DNA from 2 places in the Staphylococcus sp. MZ3 genome. Region 2 is predicted to be linked to the other one. Evidence: a T-box and tRNA genes for the amino acid it is inferred to sense, from the RefSeq annotation. Region 2 holds a T-box; the other holds one or more tRNA genes.
The links. A T-box is a leader RNA that pairs with one kind of tRNA and senses whether it is charged. The one in region 2 lies ahead of serS (serine--tRNA ligase), so its partner is inferred to be a tRNA-Ser.
Positions count from the first base shown of each region.

Region 1: it has a tRNA-Ser gene. The T-box ahead of serS (serine--tRNA ligase) is inferred to sense a tRNA for this amino acid. The anticodon was not compared.

Region 1 is NZ_CP076026.1:1,938,068-1,945,472, forward strand. Features, by position in the region: gene KI230_RS09305 (DUF1829 domain-containing protein) at 1-181, shown strand, start outside; partial or broken gene KI230_RS09310 (DUF1828 domain-containing protein) at 642-850, shown strand; tRNA gene KI230_RS09315 (tRNA-Ser) at 1,424-1,512, opposite strand; tRNA gene KI230_RS09320 (tRNA-Glu) at 1,567-1,638, opposite strand; tRNA gene KI230_RS09325 (tRNA-Asn) at 1,640-1,714, opposite strand; tRNA gene KI230_RS09330 (tRNA-Gly) at 1,729-1,802, opposite strand; tRNA gene KI230_RS09335 (tRNA-His) at 1,818-1,893, opposite strand; tRNA gene KI230_RS09340 (tRNA-Phe) at 1,907-1,979, opposite strand; tRNA gene KI230_RS09345 (tRNA-Asp) at 1,996-2,071, opposite strand; tRNA gene KI230_RS09350 (tRNA-Met) at 2,093-2,166, opposite strand; gene KI230_RS09355 (RBBP9/YdeN family alpha/beta hydrolase) at 2,638-3,192, opposite strand; gene hemY (protoporphyrinogen oxidase) at 3,512-4,912, opposite strand; gene hemH (ferrochelatase) at 4,936-5,859, opposite strand; gene hemE (uroporphyrinogen decarboxylase) at 5,917-6,954, opposite strand; gene KI230_RS09375 (hypothetical protein) at 6,944-7,054, opposite strand; gene traP (signal transduction protein TRAP) at 7,217-7,405, shown strand, end outside.
Region 2 is NZ_CP076026.1:6,737-14,141, forward strand. Features, by position in the region: gene gyrA (DNA gyrase subunit A) at 1-2,416, shown strand, start outside; gene KI230_RS00035 (NAD(P)H-hydrate dehydratase) at 2,503-3,315, opposite strand; gene hutH (histidine ammonia-lyase) at 3,641-5,155, shown strand; T-box leader at 5,228-5,443, shown strand; gene serS (serine--tRNA ligase) at 5,533-6,819, shown strand.

The DNA of each region.
Region 1 (7,405 bases), 860 kb from region 2:
GAAAATAACGGATGCTATGCAAGCAAAAAAAATAAAAAGACACAGGCAAAATGAGTTTATTTTTATTTTAAATGACTCAAAAAAAGAAATAAATGAACATAATAAAAATCTTCTTCATGAAAACTATATTAGTACAATAGATTATAGCGAATTAGATGAAAAGATAGGTTTATTGATTTAATATTTATAGACGTGATAATATCAATGTTTATATTAAATGAAACGAATTTGAAAATTTCGAAACAGCTTAAGATAGCAAATTGAATAGCCTTATTGATAATGCAGAATCGTCTACACATAGCTAAACAAATTATTTGAGAATAATTATTGTTAAACTATGTGGATAGGCGATTTTATTTTGACAAGAGAAAGAAGATCATTTAGTTCATAGTTTAAGTTACAAATGGCTAAACTTTATGAAAATGGTATGACTAGAATCGAAATTATACTCGAATACGATTTAACACTCTCAATCTTCTCGAACTGAATAAATACTGGGTCATTCAATCATCAAGATAACTTAATAAGTGATGATAAATGTTCATACCATTTTGCAAATATAACCAGATACTCTCAACAAAATGTAGAGTTCAAAATTAAAAATGTCCCTAATTGGCACATTGCTGTATGATAATAAATTCAACTTAGATTTCAACAATATAACTAATGAAGCTTATATTTACCGCGATATCAAACCAAACAGCCCATCCACAAACAAATTAGAATATATCATGTTAATAATAGTAAATGATATATCTTCCAAAGACCGCAAACTGTAGCAGAACATGAGAACCTTGCGATTTTGAAATGGTCTAATAAATCAAATATCATTGAAACATTAATCACATAAATTAACAGTAGTCCCCTGTTCGCAGTTCTATAAATTACAAATGCAATAAAGGCTAAAGTAAACTAATTACTTTAGCCTTTATTAATAATTTAGTCGAATTTATTAAAAATCGACTAACTCCTGGTTATGCTACGCTTTTCTTTAAAATCCGCACGTAGATGCCGATTGATTATATTATAATATTATTATTTTATTTTTTCAAGCGTATATATAATATTTGATTTTCTTTAAGTAACAACTAAACATTATATTTCAAAACGATTAGGTCATGCAGATGTGCATACAACGCTTAAAACATATTCGCATTTGATTAAAGAATTTGAAGAAAATGAAACTAAATTTATAGAAAAAAAACTGAATGATTTGTTTTGTGACTAAACTTCAAAATCTTGTGACTAAAATTAAGATTAATCATCAAAAATTAGTCACATTGTGGCTAAAAAATTTTAAATGGATATAAATAAATAAGAAGTGTAAAAATGAGGATAATAGCTCAAATGCAGATATATCAAGGGTTTGAGTCTAAATTAAAAATAGCGCTTAAAATGGGTAAAACCAATTTAAGCGCCTTTACGGAAGGTAAGGGATTCGAACCCTTGAGACGCTTGTGACGCCTACACACTTTCCAGGCGTGCTCCTTCGGCCAGCTCGGACAACCTTCCTCAACAATAAATATGTAATAAAAAAACAGAAGCGATATTTCACTTCTGTTTGTATGACTCCTACGGGACTCGAACCCGTGTTACCGCCGTGAAAGGGCGGTGTCTTAACCGCTTGACCAAGGAGCCATGGCTCCACAGGTAGGACTCGAACCTACGACCGATCGGTTAACAGCCGATAGCTCTACCACTGAGCTACTGTGGAATAATAGAAAATAATGGAGCGGGTGATGGGAATCGAACCCACAACATCAGCTTGGAAGGCTGAGGTTTTGCCATTAAACTACACCCGCTAATGTAAACGATTATGGGGCGGCTGAAGGGGATCGAACCCTCGAATGTCGGAACCACAATCCGATGTGTTAACCACTTCACCACAACCGCCATGAATTAAGAATGGTTCAGGACAGAGTCGAACTGCCGACACATGGAGCTTCAATCCATTGCTCTACCAACTGAGCTACTGAACCGTAATGGTAATAATAATGGCGGTCTCGACGGGAATCGAACCCGCGATCTCCTGCGTGACAGGCAGGCGTGTTAACCGCTACACTACGAGACCTATTAAATTAAAAACTATGTATTGCGGGAGGCGGATTTGAACCACCGACCTTCGGGTTATGAGCCCGACGAGCTACCGAACTGCTCCATCCCGCGCTAATATTATTTTGAATTACCTAATTAATATACCATAATCAAAAACCTAAAGTCAAGAACTTTTTGAATTTAATTTAAATGTTATCTCTTAAATAATTACTTAAATATCGTAGCAACATGTTCTCTGTTGAACACAAATATTAGTATATTCATTTTTGTAGTATACGTCAACGACATTTTTAAAGTTTTTTGTGTAAAAAAACGCTTCTTATTCCCTTTTATCATATAAGTGTCTAATAGTTGTCATAAATAGTGTTAAAGCATTTTAAAAGGTATAGGAATTATAAAGTTTATAACGCCTATACCTTCTGAAAAAGAAATTATAAAAGCTTGTTACACCGCATATTCTTTCAGTCAGCGACTACCAATATAACATTGTAGCCCTAAGACATTGCTTGACGCCTCAATTACAACAATTTTTCAAAATCAGCAGCTACCTACTGACACAACATAACACAACCCATACACTAACTATCGTGTCATGTAATCTTGCATCCGATCTTGCAACGCTGTAAATGTTTCGAAGCCATCCTCTTCTAAGAAGTGCCCTCCATCTTCCACGATTCGCAAGTTCCCCTCTAATGCATTCATTAAACGCTGGGTTTCTTTATAAGAAACGTATTTGTCATTTTTAGAACTCAATCCGTAAAAATTGTCAACTTTCTTTTTAATATTATCGTAATCAATGGTTACATTACTTAAATCAATATCTAAATCTATATTTTCTGCATCTTCTTTAAAGCCCGCTATACTGAAAAAGCCTTCAATCGGCTGATCAATCATTTCAATATATTTTAAAGCTGTGATTGAACCTAAACCATGTGTTACAAAATATGTATCCTTTTTGCGTACATTAATTTGTTTCGTCATAGCTTCAATCCACTGATCCACTGTCTTCGCTTCAGGTGATTCAAAATTAAATAATGTTACGTCATATCCTTCTAAAGTTAAGTTATGCTCCAACCACTGATACCAATGATTTCTACTATTTCCATGCATAGAATGTACAATAATTACATCTGTCATCTCATTCTCTCCTTTCAACTTACTACTTCTTTTCTATTTAAAAAAATGAATGATTACCTATAATTGTAAAATAAAAACACCTTAATTAGAAATGTTTTATCGCAAAGTGACATTTCTAATTAAAGTGCATTGTCATCATTTCAATATCATTCAATAATAGCTAAACCTTTGTCTCTGCCACAGATTCATGAAATAATTCTCGCTGAAAGTATCATGATTTACACATTACTTCCACCATCATATATCTTAAACATGACTATATTTCATCAAACATTATCTAAAGGCGTCGCACCAATACCAACACCATCCAACAATTAACTTACAACTCTGCGATTACTTCTTCAGCAGCAACTTTACCTTGTGTAATACAATCAGGTAGTCCAACCGCTTCAAAAGATGCACCAGTTACTCTAAGTCGTGGATATGTTTGTTTAATATGTGCTTGAATCTGTCTAATTTGTTGAATGTGACCAACATGGTACTGTGGCATACTTTTCGGCAAACGATTGACAATTGTAAATTCAGGATCACCTTTAAATGTCATCATTTGACTTAAATCTCTACGTACAATCGATACTAATTCATTATCTGTATGATCATCAACCACAGTATCACCTGGTTTACCTACATACGCACGAATCAAAACCTTACCTTCCGGTGTAGTAAATGGCCATTTTTTCGATGTCCAAGTACATGCGGTAATGTCTGTATCACTCGTTCTCGCAATCACGAAGCCAGTACCATCATGGGTATTTTCAATGTCTTTTTCATCAAATGCCAATACAACAGTTGCAACAGTCGTACTATCCATCGTTTTAAAGTAATCAAATGCTGGATCTTGTCCGAACCAATTCAAAAAGACTTGATGCGGTGTTGTCACTAATACCCCATCGAATACATCTTCTTGTTGATTACTGTAAACAATTTTATATTGCTTTTGAGATGTAATAATATCATCCACTGTCGTATTGTAGCGTATTGTCACACCTTTATTTTTCACATCTTGTTCTAATGCTTCAATAAATGAACTTAAACCATGCTTAAATTGTTTGAATTGTCCTTTTGGTGCGCCAGGATATAATTGTCTTTGTTTCAGACGCTTATTTTTCTCATCCTTCATACCTTTTATCAGACTTCCGAATGCCTCTTCTTTTTCTTTAAAATTAGGAAACGTACTCATCAAACTTAATTTATCAATATCGGTACCATAAATACCACCCATTAAAGGCTCTATTAAATTCTCAAGTACCTCATTACCTAATCTTGCTCTGAAAAATGCCCCAACAGAAATGTCACCATCCTGCATTTGAGTAGGTTTTTTAAGTAAATCTAACCCTGCTCTTAACTTTCCAAGTGGTGAAATTAATTTAGTTGTCACAAACGGTTTGATATCTGTCGGAATTCCCATAATTGATCCACCTGGAATAGGATACAATTTGTTTTTCGCAAAAATATAAGATTGTCCAGTCGTATTTGTAACAATATCTTGTTCTAATCCAATATCTTTCGCTAATTCTGTCATGATCGTTTTTCTACCTAAATAAGATTCAGGCCCTAGTTCAATCATATAACCATCTTTACGATACGATTGAATCTTTCCCCCCGGACGATTCGATGCTTCAAAGATGGTTACATCAATATTAGGATCTTGCTGTTTTAAAAAATATGCACTTGATAAACCTGTTATCCCCGCTCCTATAATAGCCACTGATTTAGTCACAACGTTTCACGCTTCTTTCGTCATTAAAATATAGACTTGATTTCATCAACAATTGCACCGATAAATAATGGATGTGTATTCGGCATTTTTGGACGATAATAATTCGCACCAATATCATCGCAAACAACTTTACATTCATAATCATTGTCATAAAGCACCTCTAAATGCTCACATACAAAACCTACTGGCGTATATATAAAGTTTTTATACTGATGTTTTTCATATAAATCACGTGTTAAATCTTGTACATCTGGCCCTAACCAAGGTGTACCTGTATTACCTTCAGATTGCCAACCAATCGCAATATGTTCAATATTAGATTGTTCTTTAATTAAAAGTGCAGTATGTTCTAGTTCTTGTGGATATGGATCATTATTCTTTTCGATTAAACCTTTTGGCAAACTATGAGCCGAAACAACTAATACCGTGTCTTTATGTTCCTCTTCCGGTATTTGAGCTAATGTTTCGTTGACTTTATTCGTCCAATATTCAATAAATTTAGGTTGTTCATAATAATGTTTCACATGTGTAAGTTGAATACCATATTTTGCAGCTTCTTCATCAGCACGTTTGTCATATGATCCTACTGAAAATGAAGAATAGTGTGGTGCTAGTACTACAGTGATTGCTTCAGTAATGCCATCATTGTGCATTTGTTCAACCGCATCTTCGATAAATGGCGAAATATGTTTTAATCCTAAATATAGTTTAAATTCAACATCTGCATATGCTTTATTTAATGCTGAAACTAGCGCATCAGCTTGGTCATCTGTTGTACCTGCTAATGGTGATAAACCACCTATAAATTCATATCTATCTTTCAAATCTTGAAGTTCTTCTTCAGATGGACGTTTACCATGTCTAATATCTGTATAATATGGCTCTATGTCACTTTCTTTATAAGGAGTGCCATAAGCCATAACTAATAATCCCATTTTTTTAGTCATTGATAATACCTTCCTTTAAATGAATTATCTTTCATGTGCTTCAATGTAATACTATGATTATCTTTGTGTATATGTGTGTACGAATTCGCTTACTTTACGTAACGTCTCTGGTTGCACTTCTGGGAAAACACCGTGTCCTAAATTAAAGATGTGTTTACCGTTCTCCATACCTTGATCTAATATTGGTTTCAATCTCTCTTCAATGACATTCCATGGTGCTAATAAAATTGATGGATCTAAATTCCCTTGTAATGTTTTAGTAACGCCTAATTGTTGAGCCTGATTAATAGATGTTCTCCAATCTAGGCCTAATACATCAATCGGTAAATCATTCCATTCATTGATTAAATGACTGGCACCTACACCGAATAAAATTACCGGCACATCATGTTTTTCTTTAACCTCACTGATTAATCGAATCATATGTGGTTTAATGTAACGTCTGTAATCCTCGACATTTAATGCACCTACCCATGAATCGAAAATTTGAATCAATTCGGCACCTGCTTCGACTTGAGCTGTTACATATTTAACAGATACATCAACTAAATGATTCATTAAAGCAAACCATGTTGCTTCATCTCTATACATCATCGCTTTTGTAAAATTGTAATTTTTCGATGGTCCGCCTTCAATCATATATGACGCTAATGTAAATGGTGCCCCAGTAAATCCTATTAGCGGCACATTTAACTTTTCTTCTGTTAAAAGTTTAATTGTATCTAATACATATGGTACATCTCGTTCGGGGTCTATTTGAGAAAGTTTCTCAACATCTTGAATTGTTTTGATAGGATTATGAATCACTGGACCAATACCCGATTTGATTTCTACATCGACACCAATTGGCTTTAATGGTGTCATAATATCTTTGTATAAAATTGCTGCATCTGTATGATAATTATCAACTGGTAAATGTGTTACATAAGCGCACAACTCCGGCTGATGTGTAATATCGAATAGTGAATATTTTTCTTTCAATTTTCGATATTCTGGTTGCGAACGGCCAGCTTGTCGCATAAACCAAACAGGTGTATGTGATGTTTCTTCACCTTTGATCATTTTTAAAATTGTATTGTTTTTATTATGCACCATAAAGGCCTCCTAAATTAAAATCATTCTTATCTATATTATCATATCGCTCATTCGTTCGTATTTTCAATAAATAAATGTCATAAAACTGACATTTAATCATAGAACTATTTATTGTAAATTTAAATTCTAAAGTCCATTATTTTGTATCATTACTTCTAAATATCTCGCAAGATTCATTATAGTAATTTTAATCAATTATTAATAGTGGTAATGACTAGTTTATCATCGTATAATAAATAAAAACATAAGGGGGACCTTTCATATGAAGAAACTATATACATCTTATGGCACTTATGGATTTTTACATCAGATAAAAATCAATAACCCGACCCATCAACTATTCCAATTTTCAGCATCAGATACTTCAGTTATTTTTGAAGAAACTGATGGTGAGACTGTTTTAAAATCACCTTCAATATATGAAGTTATTAAAGAAATTGGTGAATTCAGT
Region 2 (7,405 bases):
CTCATCTATTTATGAAGCAATGGTACGTATGGCTCAAGATTTCAGTTATCGTTATCCGCTTGTTGATGGCCAAGGTAACTTTGGTTCAATGGATGGAGATGGCGCAGCAGCAATGCGTTATACTGAAGCGCGTATGACTAAAATCACACTTGAACTGTTACGTGATATTAATAAAGATACAATAGATTTTATCGATAACTATGATGGTAATGAAAGAGAGCCGTCAGTCTTACCTGCTCGATTCCCTAACTTGTTAGCCAATGGTGCATCAGGTATCGCGGTAGGTATGGCAACGAATATTCCACCACATAACTTAACAGAATTAATCAATGGTGTACTTAGCTTAAGTAAGAACCCTGATATTTCAATTGCTGAGTTAATGGAGGATATTGAAGGTCCTGATTTCCCTACTGCTGGACTTATTTTAGGTAAGAGTGGTATTAGACGTGCATATGAAACAGGTCGTGGTTCAATTCAAATGCGTTCTCGTGCAGTTATTGAAGAACGTGGAGGCGGACGTCAACGTATTGTTGTCACTGAAATTCCTTTCCAAGTGAATAAGGCTCGTATGATTGAAAAAATTGCAGAACTCGTTCGTGACAAGAAAATTGACGGTATCACTGATTTACGTGATGAAACAAGTTTACGTACTGGTGTGCGTGTCGTTATTGATGTGCGTAAGGATGCAAATGCTAGTGTCATTTTAAATAACTTATACAAACAAACGCCACTTCAAACATCATTTGGTGTGAATATGATTGCACTTGTAAATGGTAGACCGAAGCTTATTAATTTAAAAGAAGCGTTGGTACATTATTTAGAGCATCAAAAGACAGTTGTTAGAAGACGTACGCAATACAACTTACGTAAAGCTAAAGATCGTGCCCACATTTTAGAAGGATTACGTATCGCACTTGACCATATCGATGAAATTATTTCAACGATTCGTGAGTCAGATACAGATAAAGTTGCCATGGAAAGCTTGCAACAACGCTTCAAACTTTCTGAAAAACAAGCTCAAGCTATTTTAGACATGCGTTTAAGACGTCTAACAGGTTTAGAGAGAGACAAAATTGAAGCTGAATATAATGAGTTATTAAATTATATTAGTGAATTAGAAGCCATCTTAGCTGATGAAGAAGTGTTATTACAGTTAGTTAGAGATGAATTGACTGAAATTAGAGATCGTTTTGGTGATGATCGTCGTACTGAAATCCAATTAGGTGGATTTGAAGATTTAGAAGATGAAGATCTCATTCCAGAAGAACAAATAGTAATTACTTTGAGCCATAATAACTACATTAAACGTTTGCCGGTATCTACATATCGTGCTCAAAACCGTGGTGGTCGTGGTGTTCAAGGTATGAATACATTGGAAGAAGATTTTGTCAGTCAATTGGTAACTTTAAGTACACATGACCATGTATTGTTCTTTACTAACAAAGGTCGTGTATACAAACTTAAAGGTTATGAAGTGCCTGAGTTATCAAGACAGTCTAAAGGTATTCCTGTAGTGAATGCTATTGAACTTGAAAATGATGAAGTCATTAGTACAATGATTGCTGTTAAAGACCTTGAAAGTGAAGACAACTTCTTAGTGTTTGCAACTAAACGTGGTGTCGTTAAACGTTCAGCATTAAGTAACTTCTCAAGAATAAATAGAAATGGTAAGATTGCGATTTCGTTCAGAGAAGATGATGAGTTAATTGCAGTTCGTTTAACAAGTGGTCAAGAAGATATCTTGATTGGTACATCACATGCATCATTAATTCGATTCCCTGAATCAACATTACGTCCTTTAGGCCGTACAGCAACGGGTGTGAAAGGTATTACACTTCGTGAAGGTGACGAAGTTGTAGGGCTTGATGTAGCTCATGCAAACAGTGTTGATGAAGTATTAGTAGTTACTGAAAATGGTTATGGTAAACGTACGCCAGTTAATGACTATCGTTTATCAAATCGTGGTGGTAAAGGTATTAAAACAGCTACGATTACTGAGCGTAATGGTAATGTTGTATGTATCACTACAGTAACTGGTGAAGAAGATTTAATGATTGTTACTAATGCAGGTGTCATTATTCGACTAGATGTTGCAGATATTTCTCAAAATGGTCGTGCAGCACAAGGTGTTCGCTTAATTCGCTTAGGTGATGATCAATTTGTTTCAACGGTTGCTAAAGTAAAAGAAGATGCAGAAGATGAAACGAATGAAGATGAGCAATCTACTTCAACTGTATCTGAAGATGGTACTGAACAACAACGTGAAGCGGTTGTAAATGATGAAACACCAGGAAATGCAATTCATACTGAAGTGATTGATTCAGAAGAAAATGATGAAGATGGACGTATTGAAGTAAGACAAGATTTCATGGATCGTGTTGAAGAAGATATACAACAATCATCAGATGAAGAATAATAAAAAATAAGACTTCCCTATATGTAGGGGAGTCTTATTTTTATGCTAGAAAGTAATGCTTTACTATATTCAATGATTAGTAATGACTAACTTTCTAATTGTTTCATTGCGTAAGGTATTTCATTGATAAGTCTTGATGGTGGCACCACATACATATCTTTTGCAAGGTTTTCGCCAATAAAACTATGTGTATATGTGGCACTCATAACCGCTTCTTTTAAGTTATCAAATTGACCGACAAAGCTTGTAATCATACCAGCAAGTGTATCGCCCATACCACCAGTCGCCATTGCTGGGCTACCGATTGTCAATTTAAAGTCTTCATCTTTAAAGAAAATTTCAGTACCATGTTTTTTAAGTACAACAGTTGCACCTAAACGATCAACTGCTTCACGATTACGCTCATATGTCTGTTCCTCAATAGGAATACCACTTAATCGTTCCCATTCTTTGAGGTGTGGTGTAAAGATCACACGACATGTAGGTAATTGCGGTTTCAGTTTACTAAAGATTGTAATCGCATCGCCGTCTACGATTAAATTTTGATGCGGTTGTATATTTTGTAGTAGGAATGTAATGGCATTATTTCCTTTGAAATCAACGCCAAGACCTGGACCAATTAGTATACTGTCAGTCATTTCAATCATTTTCGTCAACATTTTCGTATCATTAATATCAATAACCATCGCTTCTGGGCAACGAGAATGTAATGCTGAATGATTTGTTGGATGTGTAGCTACAGTGATTAAACCACTACCGCTAAATACACATGCACGAGCCGCTAACATAATGGCACCACCTAAGTTAGCAGATCCACCAATTAATAAAATTTTGCCATAATCACCTTTATGTGAATCTTCTTTGCGCTTAGGAATGTTAATAGAATTTAACGTTTCCATAGTGATATAACCTCCCATGTAAAAGCCTTTTCCGAATTTATTCAATTTTAAAAATATATAGTAACTTTTAACAAAATGTATTATAAATTTCTGAATTCATTATTATTTGTCGTTAAATACAATAGAAAATACTATACCTGTATATGCAATTCGTCAATAGATAAATTATTAAATATGCTTACAACAATCTTAATATCCTTTAACGCACTACAATAGTGCTCTGATAATAGGTTATAAATGTACGTAAAACCATTGTTTCAATAAAAATGAAAACGTATACTTCAAGAAGGATGGGTTACTTAATATAAACAAGGGGGTAACATATATGACTTTATATTTAGATGGTGAAACACTAACAATTGAGGATATTAAATCATTTTTACAACAACAATCAAACATTGAAATTATTGATGATGCGTTAGAACGTGTCAAAAAAAGTAGAGCGGTAGTTGAACGTATTATTGAAAATGAGGAAACGGTTTACGGTATCACTACAGGTTTTGGGTTATTTAGTGATGTACGTATAGACCCGACGCAATATAATGAATTACAAGTGAATCTGATACGCTCACATGCCTGTGGGCTAGGTGAGCCATTTTCAAAAGAAGTAGCATTAGTCATGATGATTTTACGATTGAATACATTATTAAAAGGTCATTCAGGTGCCACTTTAGAATTAGTGAGACAATTACAATTTTTTATAAATGAACGTATTATACCGATAATCCCACAGCAAGGCTCTCTCGGTGCATCAGGAGATTTAGCGCCATTATCACACTTAGCATTAGCATTAATTGGTGAAGGGAAAGTATTGTACAGAGGGGAAGAAAAGGATAGTGACGATGTATTAAGAGAATTAAATAGACAACCTTTGAACCTTCAGGCTAAAGAAGGTTTAGCATTGATTAATGGTACGCAAGCTATGACAGCTCAAGGTGTCATTAGTTATATAGAAGCAGAAGATTTAGGTTACCAATCTGAATGGATTGCTGCATTAACGCATCAGTCTCTTAATGGCATTATAGATGCATATCGACATGATGTGCACGCAGTTCGTAATTTTCAAGAACAGATTAATGTGGCAGCGCGTATGCGTGATTGGTTAGAAGGATCAACATTAACGACGCGACAAGCAGAAATACGTGTACAAGATGCATATACGTTGCGTTGTATACCACAAATCCATGGCGCGAGTTTTCAAGTATTCAATTATGTTAAACAGCAATTAGAATTTGAAATGAATGCGGCTAATGATAATCCACTTATATTTGAGGAAGCAAATGAAACGTTTGTTATTTCAGGTGGTAACTTCCATGGACAACCTATTGCTTTTGCATTAGATCATCTTAAATTAGGTGTAAGTGAATTAGCAAACGTATCGGAACGTCGTCTAGAGCGACTAGTAAATCCTCAATTAAATGGTGATTTACCAGCATTTCTTAGTCCAGAGCCAGGATTGCAAAGTGGCGCGATGATTATGCAATATGCTGCTGCAAGTCTCGTTTCTGAAAATAAAACTTTAGCGCATCCAGCGAGTGTTGATTCTATCACTTCATCTGCGAACCAAGAAGATCACGTATCTATGGGAACTACAGCTGCTAGACATGGTTATCAAATTATTGAAAATGCAAGACGTGTGTTGGCAATCGAATGTGTTATTGCATTACAAGCAGCAGAGTTGAAAGGTGTCGAAGGATTATCACCAAAAACACGTCGCAAGTATGATGAGTTTCGAAGTATCGTGCCATCCATTACACATGATCGTCAATTTCATAAAAATATTGAAGCGGTTGCACAGTATTTAAAGCAATCAATTTATCACACGACTGCATGTCACTAAATCGACATGAGTGATGTTTGAAATCGTTACTTGAAAAAGCAAATATAGTTTGCTATATTAAAATTAACTTAATAAGACATTGTTCGTAGGACAAGTAATATATAGTGTTCGATATCAGAGAGCTTGTGGTTAGTGTGAACAAGAATCAACATATATATGAATCTACCTACTTATTTAAAAGAACAATCGGTGATAACCGTTATTTTAGTGAAGTGCAATTTAGGTTTAGTGTATCTTTATAACTTAAATTGTTAAATAGGGTGGCAACGCGTAGACCACGTCCCTTGTAGGGATGTGGTCTTTTTTTATTTTCTAAAAAATAAAGACGTACGTCATTCCATAATAAATGATAATTATTTGGGAAAGGATGAAGGTTAATGTTAGACATTAGATTATTCAGAAATGAGCCTGACACAGTTAAGAGCAAAATTGAATTACGTGGAGATGATCCAAAAGTTGTAGATGAAATTTTAGAATTGGATGAGCAACGACGTAAATTAATTAGTGCAACAGAAGAAATGAAAGCACGTCGTAATAAAGTAAGCGAAGAAATCGCATTAAAAAAACGTAATAAAGAAAATGCTGATGATGTGATTGCTGAAATGCGCACATTAGGTGACGATATTAAAGAAAAAGATAGTCAATTAAATGAAATTGATAATAAAATGACAGGTATCCTTTGTCGTATTCCAAATTTAATAAGTGATGATGTACCTCAAGGTGAATCTGATGAAGATAACGTTGAAGTTAAAAAGTGGGGTACACCACGTGAGTTTTCATTTGAACCAAAAGCACATTGGGATATTGTAGAAGAATTGAAAATGGCTGATTTTGATCGTGCAGCAAAAGTTTCAGGCGCGCGTTTTGTATATTTAACAAATGAAGGTGCGCAATTAGAGCGTGCTTTAATGAACTATATGATTACAAAACATACAACACAACATGGTTATACAGAAATGATGGTACCACAGCTTGTGAACGCAGATACAATGTATGGTACAGGTCAATTACCTAAATTTGAAGAAGATTTATTTAAAGTAGAAAAAGAAGGATTATATACAATTCCAACTGCTGAAGTACCATTAACGAATTTCTACCGTAATGAAATTATTCAACCAGGTGTACTTCCTGAAAAATTCACTGGTCAATCTGCATGTTTCCGTAGTGAAGCAGGATCAGCAGGTAGAGATACAAGAGGATTAATTCGTTTACATCAATTCGATAAAGTGGAAATGGTACGTTTTGAACAACCTGAAGATTCATGGAATGCTTTAGAAGAAATGACAACAAACGCAGAAGCAATTCTAGAAGAGTTAGGTTTACCATATCGTCGTGTTATTTTATGTACAGGTGATATTGGATTTAGTGCAAGCAAAACATATGATTTAGAAGTTTGGTTACCAAGCTACAATGATTATAAAGAAATTAGTTCATGCTCAAACTGTACGGATTTCCAAGCGCGTCGTGCTAACATCCGCTTCAAGCGTGACAAAGCAGCTAAACCAGAATTAGCACATACATTAAATGGTAGTGGTTTAGCAGTTGGACGTACATTTGCTGCTATTGTTGAAAATTACCAAAATGAAGATGGAACAGTAACAATTCCAGAAGCATTAGTACCATTTATGGGTGGTAAAACACAAATTTCAAAACCAGTTAAATAAAGGCTTTAGCTACAAGCTTTAAAAAGTATATATCTACGTATACTTAAAGCAAGGGCAAGATACTTTAAATAATATTTTAAAAAGTGGTGACGAAGCTGTCGCCACTTTTTTTGTGCTGTAAAAGTATAATATTGAGTCAATGCACATAACAACAATAAATTAAGTTTGTGGTTTAATGGGGTGAACGCATTTCATTATAGCAACAATACGGGATAATTATGATGAACTAAAACAATCTAAAACGTAACAATTTTGAGCATCACTATTATAGGAAATTAAGCGATAAAATACTGATTTCGTTGATGTAGTATGAGTAATATCGATGGAGTAGGGTAGGGGGAGGGGATGATGATTATAAGGGAGTGGTACATGAATCAATATCCCATACTCATCATTAGATATAAAAAATTATAAAATTAGTATTTAAAAACAACTACAATCCATAGAAAATATTGAGGTAGTCTTAAATAAAAAATTGAAAATTCTAAAAAAATAAAAAGTTAATATGAAGCTGATTAAAGACTGCGGTATGTCTAACTTCAGACAAACCGGTGTCTAATGTTATTGCTTGTGATATAGAACTGTA